3 regions of the Pseudoalteromonas sp. PS1M3 genome follow, and region 2 is predicted to be linked to each of the others. Evidence: predicted binding sites of a transcription regulator. Region 2 holds the regulator's gene; each other region holds the start of a gene.
What was found. The regulator MetJ, encoded in region 2, represses methionine synthesis genes. The targets are predictions, from matches to a motif close to TAGACGTCTAGACGTCTA.
Positions count from the first base shown of each region.

Region 1: a site for MetJ is predicted at 6,231-6,248, ahead of metK (methionine adenosyltransferase). Genes of this name have one in related genera too.
Region 3: a site for MetJ is predicted at 3,282-3,299, ahead of metA (homoserine O-succinyltransferase). Genes of this name have one in related genera too.

Region 1 covers NZ_AP022624.1:2,668,551-2,679,422, forward strand. Annotated here, with positions in the region: gene PS1M3_RS12405 (VWA domain-containing protein) at 1-413, shown strand, start outside; gene PS1M3_RS12410 (GNAT family N-acetyltransferase) at 1,113-1,568, opposite strand; gene PS1M3_RS12415 (NRAMP family divalent metal transporter) at 1,640-2,875, opposite strand; gene hpf (ribosome hibernation-promoting factor, HPF/YfiA family) at 3,018-3,374, opposite strand; gene PS1M3_RS12425 (pyrimidine/purine nucleoside phosphorylase) at 3,555-3,869, opposite strand; gene tkt (transketolase) at 4,053-6,044, opposite strand; gene metK (methionine adenosyltransferase) at 6,350-7,501, shown strand; gene PS1M3_RS12440 (hypothetical protein) at 7,665-8,213, shown strand; gene PS1M3_RS12445 (5-formyltetrahydrofolate cyclo-ligase) at 8,234-8,830, shown strand; gene rpiA (ribose-5-phosphate isomerase RpiA) at 8,884-9,537, shown strand; gene serA (phosphoglycerate dehydrogenase) at 9,547-10,776, shown strand; gene PS1M3_RS12460 (hypothetical protein) at 10,853-10,872, opposite strand, start outside.
Region 2 covers NZ_AP022624.1:352,832-363,703, forward strand. Annotated here, with positions in the region: gene hslU (HslU--HslV peptidase ATPase subunit) at 1-1,240, opposite strand, end outside; gene hslV (ATP-dependent protease subunit HslV) at 1,252-1,770, opposite strand; gene PS1M3_RS01665 (SPOR domain-containing protein) at 1,850-2,377, opposite strand; gene priA (primosomal protein N') at 2,398-4,584, opposite strand; gene rpmE (50S ribosomal protein L31) at 4,816-5,031, shown strand; gene PS1M3_RS01680 (malic enzyme-like NAD(P)-binding protein) at 5,652-6,893, shown strand; gene metJ (met regulon transcriptional regulator MetJ) at 6,963-7,283, opposite strand; gene metB (cystathionine gamma-synthase) at 7,483-8,712, shown strand; gene metL (bifunctional aspartate kinase/homoserine dehydrogenase II) at 8,718-10,872, shown strand, end outside.
Region 3 covers NZ_AP022624.1:822,251-833,122, reverse strand. Annotated here, with positions in the region: gene metH (methionine synthase) at 1-1,198, opposite strand, end outside; gene PS1M3_RS03855 (homocysteine S-methyltransferase family protein) at 1,209-2,279, opposite strand; gene metA (homoserine O-succinyltransferase) at 2,269-3,216, opposite strand; gene PS1M3_RS03845 (Xaa-Pro peptidase family protein) at 3,392-4,693, opposite strand; gene ettA (energy-dependent translational throttle protein EttA) at 4,870-6,543, shown strand; gene PS1M3_RS03835 (PilZ domain-containing protein) at 6,847-7,215, shown strand; gene PS1M3_RS03830 (histone deacetylase) at 7,269-8,177, shown strand; gene PS1M3_RS03825 (AraC family transcriptional regulator ligand-binding domain-containing protein) at 8,178-9,176, opposite strand; gene PS1M3_RS03820 (GGDEF domain-containing protein) at 9,160-10,068, opposite strand; gene PS1M3_RS03815 (TonB-dependent siderophore receptor) at 10,355-10,872, shown strand, end outside.

The sequences.
Region 1 (10,872 bases), 1.3 Mb from region 2:
TTAGCGCAGCCCACAGTGAATTTAAGCATTTAGAGTTTTACTACTTTCATAACTGTTTATACGAACACGTTTGGCAGGATAACCAACGCCGCCATTCAAACGTAATAGACACCATGACGCTGATTAATAAATTTACCAGCGACTACAAAGTCATATTTGTGGGTGATGCTACTATGGGCCCATACGAAATAGCCTACCCCGGCGGCTCGGTAGAACATTACAACGAAGAGCCCGGCAGTGCATGGTTGCAACGTATAACAAACCACTTTGATAAAGTCGCCTGGCTCAACCCACAACCCGTTGAACACTGGCCGTACTATCAATCAATTGGCTTTATAAAAGAGTTAATGAACAATCGCATGTACGCGCTGAGCTTGGATGGGATAAGTAGCGCGATAAAAGATCTGAGTTGATCGTTAATATCAATGACAGCTCAGTGCCATTAGCAGACATCGACTTTAATGTCTTAAGTCAAGATTTGACTCCATTCACTTATAACCTGTGTTGGCCGCTCTTGCCAACATCCGGTTGATAGATTTGTTATGAGCTGATTTCAAACCTTAGTCCTTTCCATTTGATTCTTTCAGTTGCTCTTTAGCACTGGAAAAACCATCGTTAAAACCTTTAGAGAATGGCTCTACCGCGGTCGCAATTACCAAACACATAGCGCCTAGAAGCATAGTGTTTCGTTTGTTTTTTACATACCCATAGATAGTTAGAAAAACAAACAATATTGAAAATACTAGCTGCAAATAAAACACTTAAAATTCCTTTTATTTAAAATTAACACGACGACTAAAGCTCATAACAATTTAATAGTGCGCTCGTCGCGCATATTTCTGCCGACGCTACGCTCATTTTTCTACATTATATAGTTTTAACAAATTACCTAAGGTATTACTATCGCAAAGTTTTCTAAAGTTTTTAGGTAAAGTTAAATTAACCAATATGCGCGCAGCGCTTACTTTCATGAATATATGCGCAGAGCAGTTTAACCAATCTATTAACGACGATATTTAGCCAATCTCAATGTCCGCTTATCGCTCTGAACAGCCATGCGGATAATATTTAAATCATACAACTACAAAACGTTACTTCTCGGTCATTTTAGTTTAAACCGATTTACTCATAAACAAGCTATACGGGTCTAACTCATAATTACCAAACGGTTCGCACTCTTTAAAACCAAATTGGACATAAAGCTTTTGTGCGGGTAAAAATGCCTTAGCAGTGCCGGTTTCTAAACTAAGTTTTTTATAGCCTCGCAGTGTTGCTTGCTCAATAATATGCGTGAGTAACTTAGCGGCTATGCCTTGGCGTAAATAGTTGCTTGAGGTGCGCATTGATTTAATTTCGCCATGCGTTGTATTTAGCGCTTTTAATGCGCCGACACCCGCTAAGTTATTATCAATCCATAAGCTATAAAAGGTTATGTCGGGCTGAGTGAGTTTAGTTACATCCAGTGCATGTACGCTCTCTATGGGGGAGTGTTTTAGCATATCGTTATGATGCGCTTGTAGTAGCTTTATAACGTGAGGGTTTGAAAGCTCGCCTGTTCTAATATCCATTTATACCTCGTTTAACCCTAGAATTTAATGCTTTAGGGCTTTAATGAAAACCCTAAAGTAAGTGGCTCTATTTAGAATGCTAGTTTCCACACTACAAACGCAACAGCGAAACCAACCAAGTACACTAAGCCTAGCCACGTTAAGCAGCGCAATAGTACGCTGTGTTTAATGGCGGGCTCTGATCGCACAAGGCTAAAGTTAAGCCATGCAAAAACGGGAGTAGTGACAAAAGCAAGTGTCATGGCAAAAGTAAGCATTGGCCCCAGGGCCGATTTAAAAAATAAAATAACGGCCATACCTGCAAGCGCTTGTAGTATTAACCAAATATTTAGGCTGTGTTTTGATTGCCCAAAACCAAGCAATTTATGTGACTCGTTAAGTGTACGTGCGTAGCCGTCAAGCACGGTAAGTGTAGTGCCAAACATACATAAAAAAGCAATAGCTGATACCAGCGGCCTTGCCCACTCACCAATAGTCAGTGCGTACATGTCTATGAGCTGTTTAGCAAAGGCAACACCGCCAAGCTCAATACTGCTGCTTTGCCCGTATTGCACCAGCACACCTAAGCTAAAAAATACCAATGCTAAGCAGGCTGTTAGCCAATAGCCTACGTTAAAATCAAACAAGCCTTGGCTTTTAGTGACCGCTTGCTGGGCTTGCTTTTCTTTAAGCCACAGCGAACTAAGGGCTGATATTTCTATGGGTGCTGGCATCCAACCCATTAACGCGACCATAAAGCTGAGCATAACAAGTTCGTACGGTGACGGGCCAACATAGTCAGCTGGCGCCATTGGGCCATTACTAAATGCGATAACTAGCGCAATAACAGTAGCCAGTGTTAATAACCCCATTAAGCCTTTGGCAACGCTGTCGAGCGCTTTAAAGTGCCCTAACAATAATATGGCTAAGCACACACCGAGCAATATCCAACATAGCAGGGTTATCTCTATAACTACAGGCAATGCGTAATGTAGTAAGCTGGCGGTAAGTAGTAATACGCCTGCGGTATTAACAACAGCAGCGAGTATGTTTAGGCCTATAAAACTATAAAAATACACCGGACCTTTGTTTTTATAGCCTTCTACTAAACTGTTTTTAGTGGCTAAGGTATATTCCATACCAAAGCGAAAAAACGGATATTTTAATACGTTAACAGCCAGTATTAACCAAAATAGTTGCCAGCCAAATAGCGCGCCAGCCTGAGTAGATGCAACTAAGTGAGACCCACCAATTGCTGCGGTTGCCATTAAAATACCAGGGCCTAGTGCGCCTACGTGAGATTTCCAAGAAGTGTGTGTTTGCTGCATTAATTTCTCAAATTATGTGTGTTATTCACTCTGGTTATTAATTTTCACAATTAATAACACCGAAGGCTGCATAACTTACCTAAATTAAAGGCAATAAAAAAGAGCCATAAGGCTCTTTTTTATAGTGCTTTGGGACTAAAAATTATTTTAGTTCCATCTCTTGGATGATTTCGTGCGCTATTTCTGGCGTTGTACTTACAGGCTTTTCGTGTAAATTTGCTTTTATTTGCCCTTTTCGATGTTTTAGTGCTGCATCGAGTTTTTTAGCTGCGCTTGCAATAGCTGGGTACATTACTTCGTTTTCCCCTTTTACTGATATTCGCGCACCTTCGTAATTAGTGCTAATTTCGGCTTGGATTTTATGATGCTCTTTAGACAAGATCATATCGAGAGAAATAAGTGATGGAAAGTGGCTCTCAATTTTAGAAAATTTTTCGTTGATGTGCTCTCTAATAGAGTCAGTAACTTCAACATGGTGACCAGAAAGATTAATTTTCATAGGGTATCCTTTTATTTGTTACCTCATAAATAGTATTGGGGGCTATTTAGATTAACACAAGGAAAAAAGAGAGATATTTGAGGTTTATTTGCGGTTTTTGGTGATTTAAATCATGTGTTGCGCAAAGTTTATGCAAAGCCCATAAATCATGGGCTTTCAGACGTCTAGCTGTGCTAGCTATTAATCTGTGTACGAGCAACAGTAGTCGGCAAAATCACTTACTTTTACTTTAAAGCTTACGTTAGCGTCTACATTAAATGACTCGCCCGCATTAAATGTTTTCCACTCACTCTCGCCTGGTAATAAAATATCCCACTGGCCACCTAAAAGCTCCATGAGTTCTTTTTTACTGGTATCGAATACAAACTCACCCGGCTGCATAAAGCCTAATGTTTTGGTAGTTCCATCGCTAAATACAACCGTACGGCTTGACACTTTACCGTCAAAATACACGTTGGCCTTTTTAACTACGCTTACATTTTCAAACTGAGACATTTTAGCTCCTGCTATTAATTTAAAGATCTTTCTTCATAAATTTTATCGCACTACCTTGCCTGATAGCTTACTTTCTTGCAAGGAAAGCTGCATTGATAAAGGTGAAGTTGTTTCATATATGGGCATAAAAAAACCCGCACATTGGCGGGTTTTAAGTTACTTAACTTATTTAATCAAAAACGATTAAAAAAGTGCGTTTGCTTTACTTACAATGTTTTCAACCGTAAAGCCAAAGTGCTCAAACAACTCGTTAGCTGGTGCAGACTCACCAAAGGTGGTCATACCGACTACGGCACCATTTAGGCCTACATACTTGTACCAATAATCAGCAATACCTGCCTCTACCGCTACGCGACGAGAAACGCTTGCTGGTAATACGCTTTCTTTGTACTCAGGCGATTGATCTTCGAATGCATCAGTACATGGCATAGATACAACACGTACCTTTTTACCTTGGCTGCGTAATTCAGTAGCTGAATCTTGTGCTAATTGCACCTCAGAACCGGTTGCAATAATAATTAGCTCTGGGTTGCCGTCACAGCTAAGGATGTAACCACCCTTTTTGACGTCGCTTAACTGTTGTGCATCACGCGCCTGTTGCTCAAGACCTTGGCGTGTGAATATTAACGATGTAGGACCGTCTTTACGTTCAATAGCTTGTTGCCATGCAATTGCTGACTCAACTTGGTCACACGGGCGCCAGTTATAAAGGTTAGGCGTTAAACGCATGCTGGCAATTTGCTCTACTGGTTGGTGAGTTGGACCATCTTCACCTAAACCAATTGAATCGTGCGTGTATACAAAAATGCTTGGTTGCTTCATTAATGCAGCCATACGAACCGCATTGCGTGCGTATTCCATAAACATTAAGAACGTTGCACCGTAAGGAATAAAGCCTTTATGAAGTGCAATGCCGTTCATAATTGCCGACATACCAAACTCACGCACACCGTAGTAAACGTAGTTACCACTTGCATCGTCCGCTGTTAGGCCTTTAGAGCCTTCCCAAATTGTTAAGTTTGAACCTGCTAAATCGGCAGAGCCACCCATAAATTCTGGTAATAATGGACCAAATGCATTTAATGCATTTTGTGACGCTTTACGAGATGCTGGATTTGCCGGGTTTGCTTGTAACTGCTCAATATACGCTTGTGACTTTTCAGCCCAGTCGGCAGGTAAATCTGAATTTGTACGGCGTTTGTACTCAGCTGCAAGCTCTGGGAATGCTTTTGCATAGGCTGCAAACTTTTCGTCCCAGCTTGATTCAAGTTCTTGGCCTTTAGCTTTTCCATCCCACTGTGCGTAAATGTCTTCAGGGATTTCAAATGCATCGCCCGTCCAACCTAAAAACTCACGCGATGCTTTAATTTCGTCATCGCCAAGTGGTGCACCGTGACAGTCGTGGCTACCCGATTTATTAGGTGAACCGTAACCAATAATTGTTTTACAACAAATGAGGGTTGGTTTATCAGTCACGCTTTTTGCTTCGCTAATTGCAGCACTTACTGCATCGCTATCGTGGCCATCAACGTCACTAATTACGTGCCAGCCGTACGCTTTAAAACGTGCTGGTGTGTCATCGCTAAACCAGCCTTCAACTTCACCATCGATTGAAATACCGTTGTCATCCCAAAAAGCAACCAGCTTACCTAGGCCTAATGTGCCGGCAAGCGAACAGGCTTCATGCGAAATGCCTTCCATTAAACAACCGTCGCCCATGAATGCATAGGTATGGTGATCAACAATGTCGTGACCTTCACGGTTAAATTGTGCCGCAAGCGCTTTTTCAGCAATTGCCATGCCTACCGCATTTGTGATCCCTTGGCCTAGTGGGCCCGTAGTGGTCTCGATACCTGGCGCATAACCGTATTCTGGGTGGCCTGGTGTTTTAGAGTGCATTTGACGGAAGTTTTTAATTTCGTCCAACGGTAAATCATAACCACTTAAGTGCAATAAAGAATAGATAAGCATTGAACCGTGGCCGTTTGACAGTATAAATCGATCTCGGTCTGCCCACTCTGGATTTGATGGATTATGTTTTAGATAATCGCGCCATAATACTTCTGCGATATCAGCCATGCCCATAGGGGCTCCAGGGTGACCAGATTTGGCCTTTTGTACTGCGTCCATTGACAAGACGCGAATAGCATTTGCAAGTTCTTTGCGAGATGGCATGAATTCTCCTACCTTATATATGTATTTGCGCGGGTATTTATGTGTTCGTTTATGTACTCAAGTTACAAGAGCACTTTTATTGCGACCATTCTTACTTATTGTGGGGGCTGTGTGCAATTAAAAACCCTATAAAAATGAGGTATTATGAATATTTTTTAAGACCATAATGTCATAACTAATTTAATTTAGACGTCTAGGCGTAAAAACACTATGCAAGGTGTTTCGTTTTAGATAAAATACGCCCCTTAATTTTTTAGCGCTAATACCGACGTTTGTGAAGCGCAATATTTGTGAGCATAATTACAATGGCAAAACATTTATTTACTTCTGAATCTGTTTCTGAAGGTCATCCGGATAAAATCGCCGACCAAATCTCTGATGCGGTTCTTGATGCTATCCTAGAGCAAGACTCTCATGCCCGCGTTGCGTGCGAAACATACGTGAAAACAGGTATGGTTATGGTTGGTGGTGAAATCACTACTAGCGCATGGGTTGATATAGAAGAGATTACGCGTAAAACAGTACGTGAAATTGGCTACACTCACTCAGATATGGGTTTTGATGCTGACTCGTGTGCAATTTTGAACACCATTGGTAAACAGTCTCCAGACATTAACCAAGGTGTTGACCGTACTAGCCCAGAAGAACAAGGCGCTGGTGACCAAGGCTTAATGTTTGGTTACGCATGTAACGAAACTGAAGTGTTAATGCCTGCACCTATTACGTATTCTCACCGTTTAGTTCAACGTCAAGCACAAGTACGTAAAAGCGGCGAGCTTAACTGGTTACGCCCAGATGCAAAATCTCAAGTTACTTTTGCATACGAAAACGGTAAGCCAGTAGGTATTGATGCGGTTGTTCTGTCAACTCAGCACAGCGAAGACATCTCTCAAAACGATTTAGTAGAAGCTGTGATGGAAACCATCATCAAGCCAGTACTTCCTGCTGAACTAATCACAAGCGCAACTAAGTTTTTTATTAACCCAACAGGCCGATTTGTAATTGGTGGTCCAATGGGTGACTGTGGTTTAACAGGACGTAAAATCATTGTTGATACATACGGTGGTATGGCACGTCACGGTGGTGGTGCTTTCTCTGGTAAAGATCCATCAAAAGTTGACCGCTCAGCTGCATACGCTGCACGTTACGTGGCTAAAAACGTAGTGGCTGCTGGCCTTGCTGATAAGTGTGAATTACAAGTATCTTACGCAATAGGTGTTGCTGAGCCAACCTCTATCAGTGTTGAAACCTTTGGTACTGGTAAATTAGAAGAAGCACGTTTAATCGAATTAATTCGTGAACATTTTGACCTACGCCCTTACGGCTTAATTCAAATGCTTGATTTAGAGCGCCCTATCTACCTTCCTACTGCAGCTTACGGCCACTTTGGCCGTGACGAATTCCCATGGGAACGCACAGATAAAGCTGACGCACTTCGCGCAGCAGCGGGTCTTTAAGACTAAAGCAAAAAAACGGCCCTTTTAAGGGCCTTTTTTATAGCTAGCAATTATGTAACGCAACGCTAATTTATAGTTTAAAAAATAACTATTAATTGGTCCTCGAACTTTTTTATACTTTAGGTATATACTCATTTAATTATAAAGCTTTAGGGATATTTAAATGACCGATAACTTTCGCGTTATGTTTGCTGGACTCGCTGATAACGTTGACTCAAACACAGCGTGTACAACACTGGCGGCAAAACTAAAAATCTCAGAAGAAAAAGTAGCCTTATTTTTTAAAGGTAAGCCTTTATTTGCGCCTAGCGATAAAAACAAAGCATTAAAACAAGCTAAGCTACTTGTTGGAATGGGTATTAAAAGTAAACTTCAAGCTGTATCGACAAATACTGAAAAAACCACTCAAACGGTAAGTGGTAGCCAGCGAGATGAGCGTATTTTTGACGCATTAGACTACATAACTAGCAGTTTAATCAGGCTAGAAGAAAAACTCGAAGACCTCGAGCAGCGCTTACCTGAAAACCAAACAAAAACCCCTGAAGTAGATGAAGACGAATGGCAAGACGAAGAGCTATTACTGGACGAGGAGCTAATAACTCAGCCTAAAAAACGCAGTAATGCATTGCTTTATTCGTTAATAGCTACGGTTGTTACGTTGCTTATTATACTTGCGGTGTACTTGGCGTTTCCTGCTTTATTTGCTTTTTAATTAGTTGGTAAGTTTGAAAAATGAGCGATTCACGCGCCCAAATAAGAAAATCTATTCGCGAATTACGTAATAATTTGTCTAATGAACAGCAAAATTTAGCATCTCAATCTTTAAGTATGAATTTTATTCAATACTTAAAAACAAAAAAAACAGCTAAAAATCAACATATCGCCATTTATTTAAGTAACGACGGAGAGCTTGATACCTCCTTGTTAATTAAAGAATTATGGAACTTAAATCACGTTATTTACCTACCAGTAATACACCCATTTAATGGCGCCACTTTGCTGTTTCAGCGCTATGAGAAAAACTCACCCATGAAGGCAAATTGCTATGGTATCTTTGAACCTAAGCTAAATTGCAGTCAAATATGCCCTTTACCCGAGCTGGACTACTTACTTATGCCATTAGTTGCATTTGATAATCAAGGTAATCGCTTAGGAATGGGAGGTGGGTTTTACGATAGAACACTGGCTCGTTTACACGATGAAAACTGGCAAAAACCACGACTTATAGGCCTTGCACATGAGTGCCAAAAAGTTGATGTATTGCCAATAGAGTCTTGGGATGTACCGCTTAAAACCATAATAACACCGAACAATAATTACTGCTGGTGATGTGATTATTCGCATACTTACAGCACACGTTTGACATACATGAGCACAAAATAATGACACAAGACGAATTAAAAAAAGCAGCAGCATGGGCTGCACTCGAGTTTGTAAAAGAAAACACGATAGTAGGTGTAGGCACAGGCTCAACCGTTAATCACTTTATTGATGCCCTTGGCACAGTTAAAGACACTTTAGTAGGTGCTGTATCAAGCTCTGAAGCTTCTACAGCGCGTTTAAAAGAGCTCGGTATTGAAGTATTTGAGCTAAACGATATCGATGTACTCGATGTTTACATCGACGGCGCTGATGAAATTAACGCTCAAAATGAAATGATTAAAGGCGGTGGTGCTGCACTTACCCGTGAAAAAATTGTGGCTGCAGTTGCTAAGCAGTTTGTGTGTATTGTTGATGACACCAAACTAGTGGACACATTGGGGGAATTTCCGCTTCCAGTTGAAGTTATTCCAATGGCGCGCAGCTACGTAGCACGTGAGTTATTAAAGTTAGGCGGCGACCCAGTCTACCGCCAAGGTGTGGTTACCGATAACGGCAACGTTATTTTAGACGTATATAATTTAAATATTACCAATGCTAAGCAACTTGAGACAGATATAAATCAAATTGTTGGCGTAGTTACCAATGGCCTATTTGCGATGCGTGGTGCTGATAAAGTAATTATCGGCACTAAAAATGGGCCTCAAATTAAATAGGATGAGGTTATGAGTAAGGTATCGTTAGCAAAAGACAAAATTAAAATTCTCTTGCTTGAAGGTGTGCACCAAAGCGCAGTTGAAACGCTAAAACGAAATGGTTACAGCAATATAGACTACGTTAAAACATCGCTACCTGAAGACGAGCTTAAAGAACGTATTAAAGACGCTCACTTTGTAGGTCTGCGTTCTCGTACTCATATTAACGAAGCTGTTTTAGATGCTGCAGAGAAGCTGATTGCCATTGGTTGTTTTTGTATTGGCACAAACCAGGTTGACTTAAGTAACGCTCGCCAGCGCGGTATTGCTGTATTTAATGCGCCATTTTCAAATACACGCTCTGTTGCAGAGCTAGTACTTGGTGAAATACTGCTTTTACTTCGCGGTATACCTGAGCGAAATGCTGCAGCTCACCGTGGTGAGTGGCTAAAAACAGCAACGGGTTCATTTGAAGCACGTGGTAAAACGTTGGGTATTATTGGCTATGGCCACATTGGTACTCAGCTAGGTATTATGGCTGAAAACATAGGTATGAACGTCGAGTTTTACGACATTGAAGATAAGCTAACACTGGGTAATGCAAAACAAGTTCATAACTTGACTCAGCTACTTCAGCGCTCTGATGTAATTAGTTTGCATGTGCCAGAAACACCACAGACCAAAAACTTAATCGGTTCGGCTGAGCTTGCGGTAATGAAACAAGGCGCTATTTTAATTAACGCCTCTCGCGGCACCGTTGTTGATATTGATGCCCTTGCAGAATCACTTAACGAGAAAAAGCTAAGTGGTGCAGCAATTGACGTGTTCCCTGTTGAACCTAAATCTAACGATGAAAAGTTTGTATCGCCACTACGCGACTTCGATAACGTTATTTTAACGCCGCATATTGGTGGCTCAACTCAAGAAGCTCAAGAAAATATTGGTATTGAAGTGGCAGGTAAATTGGCTAAATATTCAGATAACGGCTCTACAATTACCGCCGTTAACTTCCCTGAGGTATCACTGCCAGAGCTTGCTAACCGTAGTCGCTTATTGCATGTTCACCACAACCGTCCAGGTGTGTTAACGCAAATTAACCAAGCGTTTGCGCAGCACGGTATCAATATAGCGGCTCAGTACTTACAAACTGATGAAGCAATTGGTTATGTGGTTATTGACGTTGATACCGACCACTCTGAAGTAGCGCTAAAAGAGCTAAGTGCAGTTGAAGGAACAATTAGAGCGCGTATTCTTCACTAAACATTATCTATAATAAAAGCCGCATTTGATTAAACAAGTGCGGCTTTTTAAATTATGATTTAACGACTTATAGTGATTAGTCGCCTTTAACTTCTA
Region 2 (10,872 bases):
CAGCTTGCTCAGACGCATCGTATGAAATCTCTTCCATTAGCTTTTCCATCACGGTATGAAGACGACGAGCACCAATATTTTCGGTTTTCTCGTTAACTTGCCATGCCGCTTTTGCAATACGCTCAATAGCGTCATCACTGTACTGAACATCAACTTGCTCAGTTTTAAGTAGCTCGCGCTGTTGCTCTGTGAGTGATGCATGAGGCTCTGTAAGTATACGTTTGAAGTCGTTTGCAGTAAGAGCTTCAAGCTCAACGCGAATAGGTAAACGACCTTGTAGTTCAGGGATCATGTCTGATGGTTTAGCCATTTGGAATGCACCAGAGGCAATAAATAGCATGTGGTCAGTTTTAACCATACCGTGCTTAGTATTTACTGTTGAACCTTCAATAAGCGGAAGTAAATCGCGCTGTACACCTTCTCGACTAACATCTGGACCCGATGAATCTCCGCGCTTACAAATTTTGTCTATTTCATCGATAAACACAATACCATTTTGCTCTACAGCAAATATAGCCTGCTCTTTTAGCTCTTCTGGGTTTACTAATTTGCCCGCTTCTTCTTCGGTTAGTAACTTAAAGGCTTCCTTAATTTTGAGCTTGCGCTTAGTGCGCTTATCGCCACCCATGTTTTGAAACATGCCCTGTAGCTGGTTGGTCATTTCTTCCATACCAGGAGGCGCCATAATTTCTACGTTTGGTTGTACTTGTGCTAAATCGATTTCAATTTCTTTATCGTCTAGTTGACCTTCGCGAAGCTTTTTACGGAATGTTTGGCGTGTTGATGAGTTTTCATCACGCTGAGTTTCACCGTATTGATCTTTAACAGGTGGTAAAAGTGCATCTAAAATACGATCTTCGGCCGCTTCTTCTGCGCGGTGTTTAAACTTTTTAGTTTGTTGTTCACGTGTCATTTTAATAGACACTTCAACTAAGTCGCGAATGATGGTTTCAACTTCCTTACCAACATAACCCACTTCGGTGAACTTGGTTGCTTCTACTTTAATAAAAGGGGCATTAGCAAGTTTGGCTAAGCGGCGCGCAATTTCCGTTTTACCAACACCTGTAGGACCAATCATTAAAATATTTTTTGGCGTTACTTCTGCACGTAAATCATCGTTTAATTGCATACGGCGCCAGCGATTACGAAGTGCAATAGCAACGGCTTTTTTTGCGTTAGCTTGGCCAATAATATGTTGATCTAACTCGTGAACAATTTCTCTTGGGGTCATAGCAGACATAGCGGTTCCTATTATAATTCTTCAATAGTTTGGAAGTTGTTAGTAAATACGCAGATATCACCTGCAATAGTTAGGCTTTTTTCTACTATTTCACGAGCGCTTAAATCGGTGTTTTCTAATAACGCGGTTGCGGCCGATTGGGCAAAGTTACCACCACTACCAATGGCAATTAAGTCATTTTCTGGCTGAACGACGTCGCCGTTACCGGTGATAATTAAAGAGGCAGTTTCATCGGCTACAGCTAACAGGGCTTCTAACTTTCTGAGTGCACGGTCACTACGCCAATCTTTCGCCATTTCAACAGCAGCTTTGGTGAGATTACCTTGATGCATTTCTAGTTTGCTTTCAAAACGTTCGAACAGGGTGAAGGCATCAGCAGTACCGCCGGCAAAACCTGCGATTACTTTGCCATTATAAAGGCGTCGAACTTTACGGGCGTTACCCTTCATTACGGTATTACCCAATGAAACTTGGCCGTCGCCACCAATTACAACTTTGTTGTCGCGGCGTACACTTACAATAGTGGTCATGTTATTCCTCATCATCGAGTTGCAGGGGCAACTCGTTAAAAACGATTATGATGAGGTTATATGGGTGAATGGTTTATTTTCAAGTCCAGCCCCAAATTCCGCAGCCGACGACTTTGACACGCTTGAGTTTATTTTTATCACTTTCTGCTTGGCGCTTCGTTTTGTAAGGCCCTAAACGTACTTTATACCAAATACCTGTTTCGCCTTTGGTTTCTCTTATTTCAGATATAAGACCAGCAAAGGCTATTTTAGCTTTTAACGATTCAGCCTGTTCATGAGTCCTGAACGAGCCGCATTGCATAACATAAGGACCTTTTTGTTCAATTTCTTTTACTTCTACTTGCACTTCATGGTTTCTGATTTCTTTTATAAATTCAGGCGCACGAGGAACGACCACTTCTATTTTTTCTTTTTCGGCTGGGTTAGTTTGTTTTTCAACAAGCTCGGGGTCGGCATTATTTTTAATAAACCATAATCCATAGGCAAAACCGCCCACAAGCAAAGCTGCAACAATTACCAAAAGATAAGGGAATGGCTTTTTAGCAGGTTCTTTTTTGGTGTTTTTTCTATTTTTTGGTTTTTTATTAATGTAATCGTGCTGTGCCATAGCGTTATTTTGGCCTTAACCTAAATCATATCTATAGGGTCTACATCTAAACTCCAGCGAACTTTTTGTGCAAGTTTACTGGTGCTTAAATAATCAACCATTTGCGCAAGATACTGATGTAATATGCGGCGATCTTGCGCTTGAATGTGCAATTGAAACCGATACATACCCGCAATTCTCTCTAATGGGGCAGGGATCGGACCGAGCAATTGTATACCAGATACCCCATTAACTGGAACCAAATCTGTCAAAAAGTCGACGACTAGTTTAATACTGAGCCCTTGTGCGCGGACTATAGCCATATTTGTGATGGGAGGTAAGTCGGCGTCATCACGCTCGCTTAACGCAAAGCGTGCAAAATCTTGGTAACCATTATTGACCAAATCTTGTAAAAGTGGATGTTCGGGAAAATGTGTTTGTAATAACACCTGGCCAGGCTCTCCTGAGCGGCCAGCACGTCCTGCTACTTGAGTCACTAACTGCGCTAAATGTTCCGTTGCTCTGAAGTCGCAGGAATATAGGCCGCTGTCTACGTCTAAAATTATGACAAGGCTTACATCAGCAAAGTGATGACCTTTTGCAAGCATTTGCGTACCAACTAATATGCGCGCTCCACCTAAATTAATTTCGTCGAGGGCTTTTTCTAAACTGCCTTTACGACGAGTTGAATCGCGATCAATACGGGTTACTGGCGTATCAGGAAACTCGTTTGTTAAAAACTCTTCTATTTGTTCAGTACCTTTGCCATTAGGGAATATTTGCGTGCTCCCGCAATCAGGGCATTGATGAGGTACTTGATGTTGGTCGCCACAATGGTGGCAAATCATTTGACCAATCGCTTTATGGAACGTGGCACTAGTACTGCAACGGTTACATTCACTTAACCAACCACATTCATGGCAAATAAGTGTAGGTGAAAAACCACGACGATTTAAAAATACCATAACCTGTTTACCACGATTCAAATGTTGGCGCATAGTAGCAAGGCTTGCGTGAGCAATACCCGCCTGATCGGGCTGGCCTTTCATGTCGAGTAATTTAAATTGGTTATCGGTTGAGGTTTGAGCGCGCTCAGTCAAGCTTAATAGTTGGTACTTATTATTAATGGCTTTATGCAAGGTTTCGAGCGCTGGAGTAGCACTGCCGAGTATAAGTGGGATTTTATGCTGGAATGCACGATAAGCTGCTAAATCTCGAGCATGGTAACGAAGGGTATCTTGTTGTTTAAATGATGAGTCATGTTCCTCGTCAACTACAATCATACCGAGCTTTAAAAAGGGTAAAAAAATACTTGAGCGCGTACCTATTACAATAGCGCAACTCCCTTTTTCGCAAAAGCGCCATGTTTGTAGGCGTTCGTTATCGGTAAGTGCAGAATGCCATAACATGATGGGTGTATCTGGAAAGCGGCGACGAAAGCGGTTTACCGTTTGAGGGGTAAGGCCTATTTCGGGGACAAGTACTAAGGCTTGTTCACCTCGCTTTAATACTTCTTCAAGACATTGAAGATAGACTTCGGTTTTACCACTACCAGTAACCCCTTCTAATAAAAACGTGTTAAAGCCTTTACTTTGATTAATTGCAGTGCAAGCTACGGCTTGCTCTTTATTCAGTGTAGGCTTACTACCCACTGTTGGTGCAGTACTTTGCCACTGATTATCATGTTCTATGGTTTGTGTAACAAGCGCTTTTGCAATAAGGCTATCGATAGTCTTTTTACTAAAGCCGAGTGCTTTAAGCTCGGTTAATGATGATTTACCTGACTGTGCAAGTTGCTTTAATAAGTTAAGTTGAGTTTTTGCTTTGAGTGACGGAAGTTTTGATCCTTTTTCTGTCAGCATAACCATATTGATACTGGTTTTATCCGGTGACTCACCTTGGCGCAGCGCACTAGGTAGCGCTATATGAATTGTTTCGCCGAGTGGGTAACAGTAATAGCGAGATGTAAAACTCAAAAGCGCAATGTGTTCAGATGATAAAATAGGCGCGTCATCAATGATTTCGATGATGGATTTTATTTTGTTTTCGGGGACGTCGGTCTTGCTTTTAATAGCTAAAACAACGGCGACTTTTTTTTGGTTACCAAAAGGCACCAACACACGCATACCTGGTTTAAGTGGTGATGCCATGCCATCGAGTTGCTTATCTACTTTATAATCAAAGGTGCGCGGTAAGGGGACTTTTATAGCGACTTCAGCAAAACACATAGCAACTCAACTCATAAAATTAATGATGTAATGTACTAAAAATAACGTTAAAAACCTACTAGCAAATATTGCTTGCTTAAGTGTCTGCCTACTTTTTTAGCAAAACAGTTAATAATAGCTTGTGTGTTTGATGGTAGTTGGATAAAATCCGCGACCAACAAATTTGTTTTAACGACGTATGGTGCCAGACTTCGGGTTTGGAGAGCGATGCGGCCTTAACTAGAGGTTTCTATGAAAGAAGGTATTCACCCTAAGTACGAAGTAATTTCTGCAACTTGTTCATGCGGCAATAAATTCGAAACAAGCTCTACTCTATGTAAAGACATTCACCTTGACGTATGTTCAGCGTGTCACCCTTTTTACACTGGTAAGCAAAAAGTTTTAGACACTGGCGGACGTGTTGATCGTTTCAACAAGCGTTTCGGTGCACTTGGTAGCAAGAAGTAATTTTTGCTGTCTCGTTAAATTAAGCACCTTAGGGTGCTTTTTTTATGCTTTTAATTTAGTTATACCAATTTAATAGTAATAACGTTTCGATTTAAAAAATTAAGTTTTACACGAACGGCGTCAATGTTTTTTAATATAGGACAACTAAATAACAAATTATTTAGCTTGATGCTCGATTTTCATATTCCCCTGCTATGCATAACTATTTCCTGTTCTTATTCTGAATATGCATAAACCTTTACAGACAAACCGCAAATTATTCTCTATATTTTTAATTAGTTCATTTTTTAACTAAGTGGTTAAATGCAGCTAACGTGAAGTTATATGTTTTTAAAGTATGTGGATAAGCCTATTTTTGCTTATTTTTATAGGACTTTATTAAGATATTTTATAAAAAATAATGAAAGAACAATTGTGCCTTTAGAATCCGTTATTGGATGAATTTTTATTTATAAAGTGTCGATATAATTTACAAAAGTTATTGAAAAACCTCTTAAAATTAATCGAACTAGCATATAACAGGATAGACCTGATATTGCTTGGAATTTAAAAATAATAAGGGTATCGTAGCCTAAACTTCACCTCTCACTTTTACTTTAATTGCAGGATACAATCGCGTTATGTCAGACTTTCGTGAACAAGCACTACACTATCATTCGCACCCCGTTCCAGGAAAAATTAGCATTGAACTAACAAAGCCTGCTGAAACGGTAAAAGATCTCGCATTAGCATATAGCCCAGGAGTTGCAGAACCCGTACGTGAAATCGCTGCAGACCCTGCAAACGCTTATAAATACACAGGCAAAGGGAATATGGTTGCGGTTATCACTAATGGTACTGCAATTTTAGGCTTAGGTAATTTAGGCCCACTTGCTTCAAAACCTGTAATGGAAGGTAAGGCGTTACTGTTTAAGCGATTTGCTGGCCTTGATTCTATTGATATCGAAGTGAAACACCGCACTACTGAAGACTTTATTAATACAGTTGCTAATATTGCCGACACGTTTGGCGGAATTAACCTTGAAGATATTAAGGCGCCAGAGTGTTTTGAAATAGAAAAAGCATTGATTGAGCGCTGCAGTATCCCGATATTTCATGATGATCAGCACGGTACTGCCATTGTAACTGCTGCGGGTATGTTGAACGCGCTTGAGGTGCAAGGCAAGTCTATCGAAAATGCGACTATTGTGTGTTTGGGTGCTGGTGCTGCTGCGGTTGCTTGTATGGAGCTGTTAATTAAGTGTGGTGCTTTGCGCGAGCACATTTATATGCTTGACCGTAAAGGTGTTATTCATACTCGTCGTGATGACTTAAATGAATACAAAAAACTTTTTGCTAACAATACAGACAAGCGCACGTTGCAAGATGTTATTGAAGATGCAGATGTATTTGTTGGTGTATCGGGGCCTAATTTATTAGCTGCCGATGATTTAAAACTAATGGCAGAAAAACCAGTTGTGTTTGCTTGTTCAAACCCAGATCCAGAAATTGATCCTGCACTGGCTCATTCTGCTCGAAACGATCTAATTATGGCAACGGGTCGATCAGATTACCCTAACCAAGTTAATAATGTACTGTGTTTTCCGTTTATATTCCGCGGTGCTCTTGATGTACGCGCCAGTGCAATAAATGATGAAATGAAAATTGCAGCTGTAGAAGCGATTAGAAGTATTGCCAAAGAGCCTGTACCTGCTGAAGTACTGACGGCTGCGGGTGTTGATAAGCTGGAGTTTGGTGATAAGTATATTATTCCAAAACCAATGGATCCTCGTTTATTACCACGCATTGCAAAAGCGGTTGCAATAGCTGCTGTAGAGTCAGGTGTTGCACAAATTGATTTACCAGAAAACTATATGGAATAACGACTAAGTTGTAATTTAGACACAAAAAAAACCTCAATTAATTGAGGTTTTTTTGTGTCTAAATTAGGTTTAGTCTTCGTTTAAAACAGGCACTTCTAGCCCCATTTCTTGCATTATTTTTTTCACTTCCTCAGGTACTTTTTCGGCGTTATCCTTACGTAAGTCGTCGTCGTTAGGCAAAGGTTGACCGGTAAATGCATGTAAAAATGCTTCACAAAGTAATTCACTATTTGTTGCATGACGTAAGTTATTAATTTGACGACGCGTGCGTTCGTCCGTTAATACCTTTAATACATTTAGTGGGATTGAAACGGTAATTTTTTTTACTTGTTCTGATTTTTTCCCGTGTTCTGCGTATGGGTGAATATACTCACCATTCCATTTAGCCATAAGATGTATCGTCGCCTCAGATTAATAATTGCTCATATGCACTACAATACATATGAATATGCGTGAAATTCTATCGATTTAAAAAAGATAGTCAAATACTAGTTGTTTAGCCATCTGGAGCTTTAAATGTTTTGACATCTTTAATAAGATAAATTACTCTTTTAGACGTCTAAACATCCAAATTAAATAGGTGACGAATATGAGCGAAAAAAATAAAGCAACCATTGCAGTGAGAAGTGGTGTTGAAGCAGACAAACATCATGGCGCAGTTGTCGCACCTATTTACTTATCAACCACCTATTCGTTTGCCGACTTTGATACAAAGCGTCAATACGATTACGGGCGAAGTGGTAACCCCAATCGTGATATTTTAGCTGAAACCTTGGCTGAGCTTGAAGGTGGCGTACGCGGTATTATTACTGCCACGGGTATGTCTGCCGTTCACTTGGCTACGCAAATCCTAAATCATGACGATACGTTAGTGATCCCACATGATTGTTACGGCGGAAGCTATCGTTTATTTACTTCACTGCAAAAGCGCGGTTTGCTCAAGCTAGAAGTTTTAGATTTAACACAAGCACAAAGTATAGATAAAATTTTAGCAATTAAACCTAAGCTAATTTGGATAGAAACACCAAGTAACCCATTACTACGTTTAACTGATATTAAAGCAATAACCGATGTTGCTAAGCAGTGCGGTGCTTTAGTCGCTGCCGATAACACATTTTTATCACCAGCATTACAAAACCCTATTAAATTTGGTGTTGATATAGTTGTACATTCCACCACCAAGTACATCAATGGTCATTCAGATGTAGTGGGCGGTGCGGTGATTGCTGCTTCACAAGAGCTGGGCGATGAACTGGCATGGTGGGCAAATAATATAGGTATTACAGGTGCGCCATTTGATAGTTATTTAACATTGCGTGGGTTGCGAACACTAAATGTGCGTTTAAAGCAGCATCAAGAAAACGCATTAGCGATTGCTAAATATTTAGAAAAATCGGAATTTGTTCGCCAAGTTTATTACCCTGGTCTTGAATCACACCCGCAGCATGAATTAGCCAAAGCGCAGCAACTAGGCTTTGGTGGCATGGTGAGTTTTGATATTAAAGGTGACATAAACGATGCTGCGGCGTTTTTAACCAGCTTACGTGACTTTAGCTTGGCAGAGTCTTTGGGAGGAGTAGAGAGCCTAATATGCCATCCTGCAACCATGACCCATGCTGGCATGGAGCCTAAAGCACGTCTTGAAGCGGGAGTGGGCGATACACTTATTCGAGTTTCAGTAGGTATAGAAGATATAAACGACTTATTAGCTGATTTAGAGCGCGTGTTTCAGCTTGTAAAGCCAGGCAGTAAAGCAAGTTTAAACAAAGGAGCAGGCGGTGACATTAAATTAAGTGCCGCTCATCCAGCGCTTTGGTGAACAATATGACACAAACGGTACATAAATTTGGTGGTTCAAGCCTTAGTTCGGCTCAACGGTATGAGCGAGTTGCGAGTATTATTTTAGAGCATACTCAGCCGGGCGATTGTGTTGTTGTATCTGCGGCGGGAAAAACAACCGATACTTTGGTGAAGTTATGGCAAAGCTATCAGCAACAGGATACGCATGTCGTTGCTGATATATTGCTGCAATTAAATAATCATCAAACTGATTTAATCACACAGTTACTTCATGCAGATCTTAAGCGAACTGCTTTAAGGCTTTTGCATAGTGAACTAACAGCGATTAGTGAATTGATAAAAAACCAAGGCTTGAAAGAGGCTCCCTTGCTTGCTCATGGTGAGGTCTGGTCTGCACGCTTATTGGCGCTTTACCTTACGCAATTAAATATTAATGCTTGTGACCTTGATGCTCGAACACTTTTTACATTAAATAATGGGCAATTGTTACATACCCAAAATGCGCAGCAATGTGCGAAGTTTATAACCCCAGACTACATTAATGTTGTCACAGGCTTTATTGCATCAAATACGTTGGGTGATACGGTTACACTTGGTCGCAATGGGAGTGACTATAGTGCAACCTTACTCGCTAATTACTGCCATGCTAAACAGGTGTGTATTTGGACCGATACACAAGGTGTATACAGCACAGACCCTCGCAAAGTTAGTAAAGCGGTTAAATACAATAAAGTGTGTAGAGGTCAAGCTAACCTATTAGCTCGATTAGGTAATCCTGTTTTACACGCTAAAACGCTTTCTCCTTTAAGAAACAGCGACATAAAACTATCTGTTCGTAGTAGTTTTGATGTGCAAGCAACGCCTACAGATATAGTTAAAGAAGGAAATGTAAAACAAAAGCGTTTTATTACCACGTTAAACAACATCGATTTATTAACAGTTGAAAAGCTGGCCGAAGGCGAAGTCGCAGATGTTAGCCAGCTGATTCAACACAGCATTCATCACTTTAGTCAAAATGGTGAAACTTATTTAGTTGTCCCCTCTGCTTCATCATATAAAGTTGTTAGTTATTTTGAGGGTAGAGCAAACATTAGCGAGTCGAGCTTAAATGGCTGTGCGGTTGTAGCGCCTGTTAATGATATTTCAAAATTGAATGTATTGGCTATTGATACGTTAAATGCTCATGCCATCGAGCCGCGCTTTATTCACCAAGACAGTGGATACATTTTACTATTAACGGATCAGGTTATAGATAGCGATATACTCAGTGTTTTACACGATAAGCTTATTAATAAAGGCCAAGAAGTCGCTTTAATAATCGCGGGCCTTGGCAATGTGGGAGAGGTATTTATAGAGCAGTTGTCAGCTCAATTCGAGCGTTTATCTGGTGACTTTACAATTAAATTGGTCGGGTTAATACGCTCTGAAACATTACTTTTTAATCCCAGTGGTATAAACATTGCTGATTGGAAAACGCATTTTCTCTCAGAAAGCAAAGCTTATAATAACCAAACATTACTAAACATAATTAGTGAACTTGATTATGAGCATAAAGTGGTTGTTGATATTACCGCAAGCGAGGCATTTAGCCAGTTATACCCGGAGTTTGTTGCATTAGATTGCCACTTGATCAGTGCTAACAAATACGCTGGAACTGCAGATACAGCATGGTATAAAGCTTTGCGTACGAGTATTAGTGAGCGAAATTTGCATTGGCGCTACAACACAAGCGTAGGTGCAGGCTTACCTGTTAACTTTGCATTGGCAGATTTGCAAAACAGTGGTGACAAAATCACTCGTATTGAAGGTGTTTTTTCAGGCACGTTATCGTGGTTATGCAGTAAGTTTGACGGAACAATACCATTTTCTGATCTGGTGCTTGAAGCACAAAAGATGGGGTTCACAGAGCCCGATCCGCGTGAAGATTTGTCAGGGCGTGATATGCAGCGTAAACTGCTTATACTTGCCAGAGAGCTTGGCTTAGAACTCGACCTTGATGATATAAGCTTATCAGCACTCATGCCCGAAACGCTTGCTATAGGAAGTTGGGACGACTTTTTAGCTAATGAATCCACCCTCAATGACTTTATTGACGCTCATGCTGCAAATGCCAAGGCACAAAGTTCCGTACTTCGTTACACGGGTTTACTTGAAATTACGGAAAACAAAGTAACCGCTC
Region 3 (10,872 bases), 470 kb from region 2:
CTACTTTACCATTAGTGGCGCCTTCTTCTTTTTCAGCTTCTATGTATGGGTCTAGGTAGGCCACTGCGCGTTTCATTACGCGGGCCGATTTAACAACTTGCGGTAAAAACATTTTACCTGCGCCAAATAAATCCCCTACCACGTTCATGCCATCCATTAATGGCCCTTCAATTACGTGAATAGGTTTATCGGCTGCAGCGCGGCACTCTTCGGTATCTTCATCTATAAAGGTGGTAATGCCTTTTACAAGAGCGTGCTCTAGGCGTTTTTCAACAGGCCATGTGCGCCATTCTAAATCTTCTACGCGTTCGGCTTGTGCCATACCCGAAAACTTAGGCGCTATTTCTACAAGGCGCTCACCTGCACCGGGGTCGGTGTTAAGGATTACATCTTCTACTGCTTTGCGAAGTTCCTCGGGGATGTCGTCGTAAACCGCGAGTTGCCCTGCGTTTACAATACCCATATCCATACCCGCTTTTATTGCGTGGTATAAAAACACCGAGTGAATGGCTTCACGCACGGGGTTATTACCTCTAAACGAAAACGAGACATTAGACACCCCACCCGACACTTTACAGTGGGGTAAGTTTTGCTTAATGCGGCGTGTGCCTTCTATAAATTCTACGGCGTAATTGTCGTGCTCTTCTATACCGGTGGCCACGGCAAATATATTAGGGTCAAAAATAATGTCTTCTGGCGGGAAGCCAATCTCTTCTACTAATATTTTGTAGCTGCGTGCACATATTTCGTATTTACGGTCTGCGGTGTCGGCTTGGCCGTCGGTATCAAACGCCATAACAACAGCAGCTGCACCAAAACGTTTAATAATTTTAGCTTGGTGTTTAAACGGCTCCTCCCCTTCTTTAAGCGATATTGAGTTAACAATAGCCTTGCCTTGAATACATTTAAGGCCTGCTTCTATTACTTCCCATTTAGAGGAGTCGACCATAATAGGTACTTTAGAAATATCGGGTTCTGAGGCAATTAAATTTAAAAACTTCACCATGGCCGCTTTTGAGTCCAGCATGGCTTCGTCCATGTTTATATCAATAACTTGGGCGCCGTTTTCTACTTGTTCGCGGGCAACATTCAGGGCGGTCTCGTAATCTTCTTCCATGATTAAGCGTTTAAACATGGCAGAGCCTGTTACGTTTGTACGCTCGCCGACATTGGTAAATACTGCAATTTGTTGGGTCATTGGCGGCTCCTTAATTTAAGTTACAGGCTTCAAGGCCTGATAAACGCATACGAACATCAAGCTCTGGCAATGGGCGAGGTTTTACCCCTTCAAGCCCTTTAGCAAACGCACGAATATGTTCAGGCGTTGTACCACAGCAACCACCCACAATATTAATAAAGCCCGATTTGCCCCAATCTATAATCTCGGCTGCCATTTCAGGGGCCTCTAGGTCGTACTCACCAAATTCGTTAGGCAAACCGGCATTTGGGTGTACTGAGGTAAATGTTTCGCATACCCGCGAAAGCTCTTCTACGTATTGGCGCAGTAAATCTGGCCCTAGGGCGCAGTTAAGGCCAATCGAAATAGGTTTTATATGGCGAATAGAGTTATAAAATGCTTCGGTTGTTTGCCCCGAAAGCGTACGCCCAGAGGCATCGGTAATTGTGCCCGAGATCATTACGGGTAATGTGCGCCCGGCTTGCTCAAACGCTTCTTCTACTGCGAATGAGGCTGCTTTTGCATTTAGGGTGTCGAATATGGTTTCAATAAGTATTAAATCAGCGCCGCCTTCCATTAATGCAAGGGTAGACTCTACATACGCAGTAACCAGCTTATCAAACGTTACGTTTCGGTAACCTGGGTCGTTTACATCTGGCGAGATAGAACAGGTTTTAGATGTTGGCCCTAAAACCCCCGCTACATAGCGTGGTTTTTCTGGATTTATAGCGGTGAACTCGTCACATATTGCGCGCGCGAGTTTGGCCGACTCAAGGTTTACTTCACGGCTTATGCTTGCCATGTCGTAATCTTCCATCGAAATGGTGGTTGAGTTAAAGGTATTAGTTTCAATAATATCTGCACCGGCAGTTAAAAAGCCGCGGTGTATATCGGCAATTAACTCGGGTTTGGTGAGGCTTAATAAATCGTTATTGCCTTTTATTAGCACGTGCCAATCTTTAAAACGCTCGCCTCGGTAGTCTTCTTCTTCAAGTTTATGAGTTTGGATCATAGTACCCATAGCGCCGTCTAAAATTAAAATACGCTCTTTAAGCGCTTCACTTAGTTCGGCTTGTTTGTTGGCGGCTGTATTATTCGGCATAGTTGTTAGTCCTCACATCTTGGCTAACTAAATTAATATCATACGGTGTGGTTTGATACACGTAGTAATTTAACCAGTTCGAAAAAAGTAAAAAAGCATGGCTTTGCCACGTTTTTGACGGTTGCTTGCTTGCATCATCATCGGGAAAATAGTTTTCAGGTTTTGGCGCATCTGGGCTTTTTTGTAAATCACGCTCGTACTCCCCTTTTAGGGTGTCGGCATCGTATTCTGGGTGGCCTGTTATAAATACTTGGCTACCCGATTTGTTTTTTAATAAGTAAGCACCCACTCGCTCAGAGCCTGCTAATACAACAAGATCGTCACACGCATTTATTTTTTTTATATCAATGTGTCCATAACGTGAGTGTGGTACTAAAAAGGTATCGTCAAAACCGCGAGTTAATGCCCCGTGTTTAAAATGGCATTGGTGAGTAAATACGCCACACAGCTTATTGGGTTTTAAGTCGCGCTTTAAATTGTAGCTATGGAATAGCGCTGCATGAGCCGCCCAACACGAAAATAACGTAGAGGTAACATGTTGCTCTGCCCAATCAATAATGACTTTAAGCTCTTCCCAGTAGGCAACATCTTCATACTCTAAATGTGCTAGTGGTGCGCCTGTAACTATAAGCGCATCGTAATTGTTATTTTTTACCTCTGAAAAATAGCGGTAAAAGGTATCTAGGTGTTCTTCTGAGTTATTACTGCTACGGTGAGTGTCTAGGCGCAGCAGCTCTACATTTACTTGCAAAGGAGAATTTGCAAGTAAGCGAATAAACTGTACTTCGGTTTCTACTTTATTAGGCATTAAGTTTAATATAGCCAAACGCATTGGGCGGATTTCTTGCGTTTTTGCACGGCTTTTTGGCATTACGAATACGTTTTCTTGGCGCAAACGTGCAATGGCTGGAAGCTCATCCTTTACGGTAATTGGCATATTTTTAACTCCTACTCATAAAAACTTGCGCTAATTATGAACTGAAAGCAAAAAATATCAACCTCTAGATGTATAGATGTCTAAATGAAATTTATTCATTATTACTTAAGTATGTGGCAAGCAATGAGTCACCCCCTTAAAAAGAGGCTTAACTCACTGCATTTAAAATAATGAACTAGTTATTGCCCACTAATATTAAATTTTGCTGAGGGGGAATTAAATACTCAGCGCCGTTTTTGGTAATTACAGCCATTTCTTCAACAGAAATGGTTTTAAACTCGGTGTTGTTTAAAGGCCAACTAAAAAAGCCATCAAAAGCAAACACCATTCCTTCTTTAAGTTTACGATGAGCAGCAGGCCTTACTTGGGCACTGCGAGAGCCACCTAAATTGGGCCCGGTATCGTGTGCAACATACCCTACTGGGTGGCCGGTACTCCATGGCACAGGCTCTGAGTTATATTTATTCATTAATACGGTTTGAGCTTGATCTACGTCTATACCCCTTACGCCGGGTTTCATTGCATTAAATGCGGCAAAACCGCTATCTCGGGCATTAATCCAATATTGCTGAATGTTGGCTGGTGCAGAGGTTTCCCCTTCTTTAAGTACATAAGCAAAACGCTGAATGTCACTTACCCAGCGATTGTAGAGCTTTACGCCAAAATCAATTTGAATTACGTCGCCAGGCATAATGACTTTATTTGTAGAATGCGAATGCCCGCGATCGGGACCTGAATTTACGTTAGGATTTTGATCGGCAGCCCATGCATCGGTTACACCTTGTGCTTTTATTTTAGCTTTTAAAAATTTAGCTACATCGGCATCGGTGGTTTTACCCGGAATAATAGTTTTATAAGCCTCTATTTGCCACGTTGCTGAAAGCATTGCGGCCTCTTTCATTATTTCAACTTCAGCAGGTAACTTAATTGAAAGCCATTGATAAACGACTTCTTCAGAAGATACGAGCTTTGCTGTTTGCTTTGCGCCTAATAAGTTAGTTAATTGCTTGTATTGCGAGTGCGATAACCCATCTGCCTGTGCATTAAGATCAGAGACATTTATTGCTATACGCTCAAAGGGTTGTTTTTTTATAAACTCAGCCGCGTATTTTAACGCAGACACACTGCGTGGCACCGAGATCACTTCTTCATGTATGTTTAGCTCGTCGAGTGCTTTTGCTTCGCTTGAAGGTGAGTAGGCTACCGAATGAAACGCCCCTTTATTAAAATAAAATAAATATGCCGCTGACGAACCTGCGTTTTCACAGCCAACATGGTCAGCCAATGGGTCGTTGTTATTTTCTCTACAAACAATAAGCCAAGCATCTACCTTAGCTGCTTTTAAAGCGTTTGGCAGGAGTTTATTTATTCTTTGTTTTCTTATTTCGGGCCAAGGAGAATCGACAGCGTTAGCTTTGGGGGTTGTGGTAAATAACGTAAGCAAAGCCAACATTATTATTACTTTTTGTATAGTCATGGGTTTTTCTTATTTTTACTATGGTTTAAATACGTTAGCACACCCAAATAAAACTATACATTTAACGAGATAAAACGATAAAGATATATTCCCACCCGCCATTCGTTGACTGTTTCACCTCTCAACAACTACAATACAACATTAAAATTTTTATTATTATTTGAAGGCTTTCCTCCATGGTTTTACCTGATAAGTTTATTTTCTCGATGAGTCGAGTATCTAAAGTTGTGCCGCCTAAGCGTACAATTTTAAAAGATATTTCGTTGCACTTTTTTCCTGGCGCCAAAATTGGTGTGCTTGGTTTAAATGGTTCTGGTAAATCATCATTGCTACGTATTATGGCCGGTGTTGACCAAGACTTTGAAGGTGAGGCGCGCCCTCAGCCTGGTACTAAAATTGGTTACTTACCGCAAGAGCCAGTACTAGACGAAAGCAAAACAGTACGCGAAATAGTTGAAGAAGCTGTTGGCGAAGTAAAACACGCCCTTAATCGCCTTGATGAGGTGTACAATGAGTACGCAATGGAAGGTGCTGACTTTGACGCACTGGCTAAAGAACAAGGTGAATTAGAAGCAGTTATTCAAGCGCACGATGGCCACAATATCGATAACGTACTAGAGCGCGCTGCTGATGCACTTCGCTTACCTGAGTGGGATGCTAAAATTGAGCACCTTTCAGGTGGTGAACGCCGCCGTGTTGCTATTTGTCGTTTGTTACTAGAAAAACCAGACATGCTTATTCTTGATGAACCAACTAACCACTTGGATGCTGAGTCGGTTGCATGGTTAGAGCGCTTCTTACATGATTACGAAGGTACTGTTGTGGCAGTAACGCATGACCGTTACTTCCTTGATAATGTTGCTGGCTGGATATTAGAGCTTGACCGTGGTGAAGGTATTCCATGGGAAGGTAACTACTCTTCTTGGCTTGAACAAAAAGACGCGCGCTTACAGCAAGAACAAAAATCTGAAAAAGCACGTCAAAAATCAATTGCGCAAGAACTTGAATGGGTGCGTTCAAACCCTAAAGGTCGTCAGGCTAAGTCTAAAGCACGTATGGCGCAGTTTAGCGAGCTACAACAATCAGATTACCAAAAACGTAACGAAACAAACGAGCTATTTATTCCACCTGGCCCACGTTTAGGCGACCAAGTATTAGAAGTTACTAACTTACGTAAAAGCTTTGGCGACCACGTATTAATAGACGACTTAAGCTTTACAATGCCTAAAGGCGCTATTGTGGGCATTATTGGTGCCAACGGCGCGGGTAAATCTACACTATTTAAAATGTTAAGTGGCGAAGAGCAGCCAGATAGCGGTAGTGTTAACGTTGGTGAAACCGTACAACTAGCAACGGTTGATCAGTTCCGCGACGATATGGACGAAAGCAAAACAGTTTTTCAAGAAATATCTGACGGACAAGACGTTTTAAAAATTGGTAACTTTGAATTCCCAAGCCGTGCTTACGTTAGCCGTTTTAACTTTAAAGGTAACGATCAGCAAAAGTTTGTAAAAGACTTATCGGGCGGTGAGCGTAACCGTTTACACCTTGCTAAATTATTAAAAGCCGGTGGTAACGTAGTGCTACTGGATGAGCCAACCAATGATCTAGACGTTGAAACACTTCGTGCGCTTGAGAATGCTATTTTAGAATTCCCAGGTTGTGTAATGTGTATATCGCATGACCGTTGGTTCCTTGACCGTATTGCTACGCACATTTTAGATTACCGCGACGAAGGACAAATTAACTTTTTCGATGGTAACTATACTGAATACGAAGAGTGGCTCAAAAAGACCTACGGTGCAGAAGCCGCACAACCTAAGCGTATAAAATACAAAAAAATTGGTTAATCGCTAAATTAACTGAAATACCTTTAAAACCCTGCTTTTCGCAGGGTTTTTTATGCCTTAAATAAACTATGTGTGTTTGTAGCTAGCAACTGTGTAATTTAAAGCTATGCTTATACCAATTTTATTTAAAATATTATGCATTTGATTGATGTTGAATCACTCGCTAACTAAATAAAAAATTATTTACATAGAACAACCATATGCCGTAATTTTAGTGATTATTAATGAGTTGTTTTATTCGCACTATTACTGAACACTAATTTAATGCTATTGATATTACTAAAAAAACAATAAGGCAGAGTCATGCAAGAACGTCGTCAATTTTCACGTATTTTATTTTCAACCGATGCGCACATAATTTTTCAAGAAAATGAGTACCCATGTACCTTGCTTGATATTTCATTGCACGGCGCGTTAGTCAGTAAATGTGATGTGTTAAATGATCAAATAGAGAATGATGCCATACTGCGTTTTATTTTACCCGACAGCGAAATTGAAATAAAAATGGAGACAACGATTTGCCATATAGAAGCCAATCACATTGGTTTAAAGTGTAAGCATATTGATATTGATAGTATTACCTACCTAAAAAGACTCATTGAACTCAACTTAGCGGACGATGAATTACTTCACCGCGAATTAGCCATGCTTATTCACGACTCGCAAGAATAGACACTTTGAGGGGAGTTGATTACCATAGGGGAAACTTTATAGCCTGTGTGAATATGACTCTAAACCCTCATTTACCATTAGTGTACCATCCAAACTACTCGTTTAGTTTTGATCCTAAGCACCGCTTTGCAATGAGTAAGTTTGCTAATCTATACGCACACGTTAAAAAGCTAGGCTTAATTGGTAATAACCTCACACAACCTGTTTTAGGCTCTCCCGAGCCTTTAGAGTTAGTGCATTGCGACAACTACATTCACGATTTATGGAACAATCGCTTAGACGATAAAGCCATGCGTCGTATAGGATTACCTTGGTCAGCTCAATTAATGGCGCGCACATTTACTGCCCCGCAGGGCACATTACAAACCGCTCGCTTAGCGCTAAAACACGGCATAGCCTGTCACCTAGCAGGAGGCACGCACCATGCGCACTTTGATTTTGGCTCAGGATATTGCATGGTGAATGACTTAGCCTTTACCACCCAGACCTTGATTAATAGCGGCGAAGTAACCAACGTGCTTATTTTTGATTTAGACGTACATCAAGGTGATGGCACCGCTGCTATGCTTGCGCATCAGCCCTATGCTTATACCTGTTCAATACACTGCGAAAAAAACTTCCCGTTTAGGAAATCGGCTAGCGATTTAGATATTGGCTTAGCAAATCATATGCAAGATGCCGAATACTTAGCCATTGTTGACGATACCTTAAGCTACTTACTTAAAGAACTGAACCCAAGCTTAGTACTGTACGATGCCGGTGTAGATATTTGGCAAGAGGATGGCTTAGGCAAACTGGATATTAGTTGGCAAGGGATAGAAAAGCGCGATCACTTAGTACTTAAACGCTGCCTTGCAAATAATACTCCTGTTGCCACTGTGATTGGTGGAGGCTATGACAGAGATCATCAGCGCCTAGCAAAGCGCCATGGCATTGTTATAAAGCAAGCGGCTAGTTTTTAATTATATTTTTAACTGACTTGGCGTAATGCCGGTCCAACGCTTAAATGCACGGCGAAAGTTAGGAATATCATAAAATGCAAGCCGATCAGCCACTCGTTCATTACCTTGCTGGCACACCCCCAGTAAATGCAGAGCTTTAAGTTTATTTTGCTCATCTTGTAATTGAGAGAAACTGACACCGTGTTGTTTTAACTTACGTTTAAACGTAGCAGAGCTCATGGCAAAATGCTCAGCACTGTTAGCAAGGCTGTTGTTTTTATCACGGTAAATGCGCTGGCACACAGCCTCAACAAAAGACTGTGATACATTCTTATGTAACTCACTTTGCGCTATGCACTGCTGCCACCTAAGCTGACTAGCCTCTGGGTTTGTGCACTTAAGTAGTTGTTTATTAAAGTGCCAACGGGTATAGGGTTGTTCAAACCGTATTCGTAAGCCTAAGTGCTGCTCATATTCTTGAATATGTCGAGGGCGTTTACAAGTAAAGTCAAAATAACAATGTGGATACACATTACATACTCGTTTTAGTAAGCTCATTAACGCAGCGCTGTATATTTCAAAACAATAATTTTTTAATGACTCGTCCATACCGATACTCGGTTGCAAGTACAGATATAAATCGTCTTGAAATATATGCTTACGGGTAAATAATAAAGGGGCAATAACGGTACTAATTTGTTGTAATTGCTTCAAAGCCATACCTAAACTGGGGCTTAAACGCACACTTTGCACTGCAGGGCTAACGTCATTAACCAATTGATGACCCAGTAAAAAGCCACTATCATTACTCTTCATTAAGGCTTTAAACTGGCTAATTAAAGCCAATAACTGCGATAAACTAAAGCGCTGTGATAGATCATATAAATCTTGCTCAAAAATACCCGTACCACGCAGCAATTTATGCAGCGGGATCCCTCGCCCTTGAGCAAGCTCCACCAGCGCAGTAATAATCCCCTCCGCGCTGAGGTATTTATCATCTAGGCTAATATACTGCTGCACCTACAAGGGCCTTTTCTTGTTGTAATTGTTGATGTAACTGGCTGGTTTGCTGCACTGGATCTTGCGCTAAATCCATTGCCATGGTGGCGGTTAAAATATGCTGAAACTGTGCGCCTTTGCTTTTTGCGACTTTAAACGCACAATGGTTAAGCGCCGCTTTCATTTGCGCTAGTAATTCTTTGGCTTGGCTTTGGCTGGTATTCGGCATAAGCACAATAAAACAATCGCCAGCATAGCGACAAAGCACATCATTTAATCGGCAATTCATTACTAATAAATCACTAATTTCTCTTAGTAACCTATCACCTTCACTAAAACCAAACTGCGCATTAAACTTTGCAAAATCACGAATATCAATAACACCTAAAGTGCCGCCTTGTTGCTCTGTTTGTTGTTGCTGCATGAGTGAATGTAAGTAGTTAACTCGGTATAACCCTGTTACCGGACAGACCTTTTCATGTTCGCGAAGATGCGCTTCACGACGACGCAATTGACGATTTAAAACAAATTGCTCTTGATGCCAATAATAAAGCCCTGCGCTGGTAAGCGACATACCAAACGGCGCTGGTAGTGACTCAAACCAGGTGAGCCATAATTGTGAAGGTTGTTTTAACCACTCATCAAGTAAATCGAGTGTAGCTGAGAACATAAACAAACCTAAACCTAACACTAATAAGGTAGTGACTTTGCCTGGCGGACGTGAAATAAGTAACGCAACTATCCAGCTGAGGGTCATCAACACAATACCGCCCTCACCAACAATATCGAGCCACGCAATTTCTTGCCATTGCTTAAGTTCGCCAAAGTAAGCGCATATTGCTACAGCAATAACCAATAATAAAATTATGGTGTTGGTTAATTTTGCATGGCTGGTAAATGGGTTATATCGCATTGTTTAAGTCTTCTAAGATTTACACTATTACGTATGCTAGCGCGGTACTGATTTATTAGGCAGAGTCATTTTGGCTCATTGATATGACATTGAGATTAAAGTTTTTAGGTATTTAACCTAGTAATAACCATTTTTAGTGCGCTGGAGCCGTGTTTAAACAGCTCAAATGTCTGTTTAAAAAGCGCTAAGTTGGCGTTTTGTCAGGAATTAACTGTAAAACTGTCACATTAGCGTCATTAACTTTTTTTAGTTTGCTCACCAAACCAAGGACAACCGGAGCAAATCAATGAAACAATTTAAGTTAAATGCTGTTGTGGCGGCATTAGCACTGAGCCAATTTAGTGTTAGCGTGAATGCAGAGGAACAAACATCGCCAAGGGAACCTGAAGTAAAGGTTTCTGAAGAGCTTGTGGTATACGGCGAGATTGGTTATCGCAACCGCTCGCAAGAACTAGCACCGACGCTTGAATATTCACAAGAATACTTTCAACGTTTTGAACCACTTACCGCCGGTGATGCGCTAAAGCGTGTTCCTAGTGTGACTTTTTTATCTGACGTACTTGAATCAGACGGCGCACGTATGCGCGGCTTAAGCCCTGCTTACACAAAAGTACTTATTAATGGCGAAGAAGTTCCGGGCGCCGGTGCTGACCGTTCATTTTTTGTCGACCGTATTCCAGCAGAATTAATTGAGCGTGTAGAAATTATTCGTTCATCAAGTGCCAACCGCTCTGCCGATGCTATAGCAGGCACACTTAATATTGTACTTCGCGATGGCTACAGCTTAGACGGCGGTTATATTCG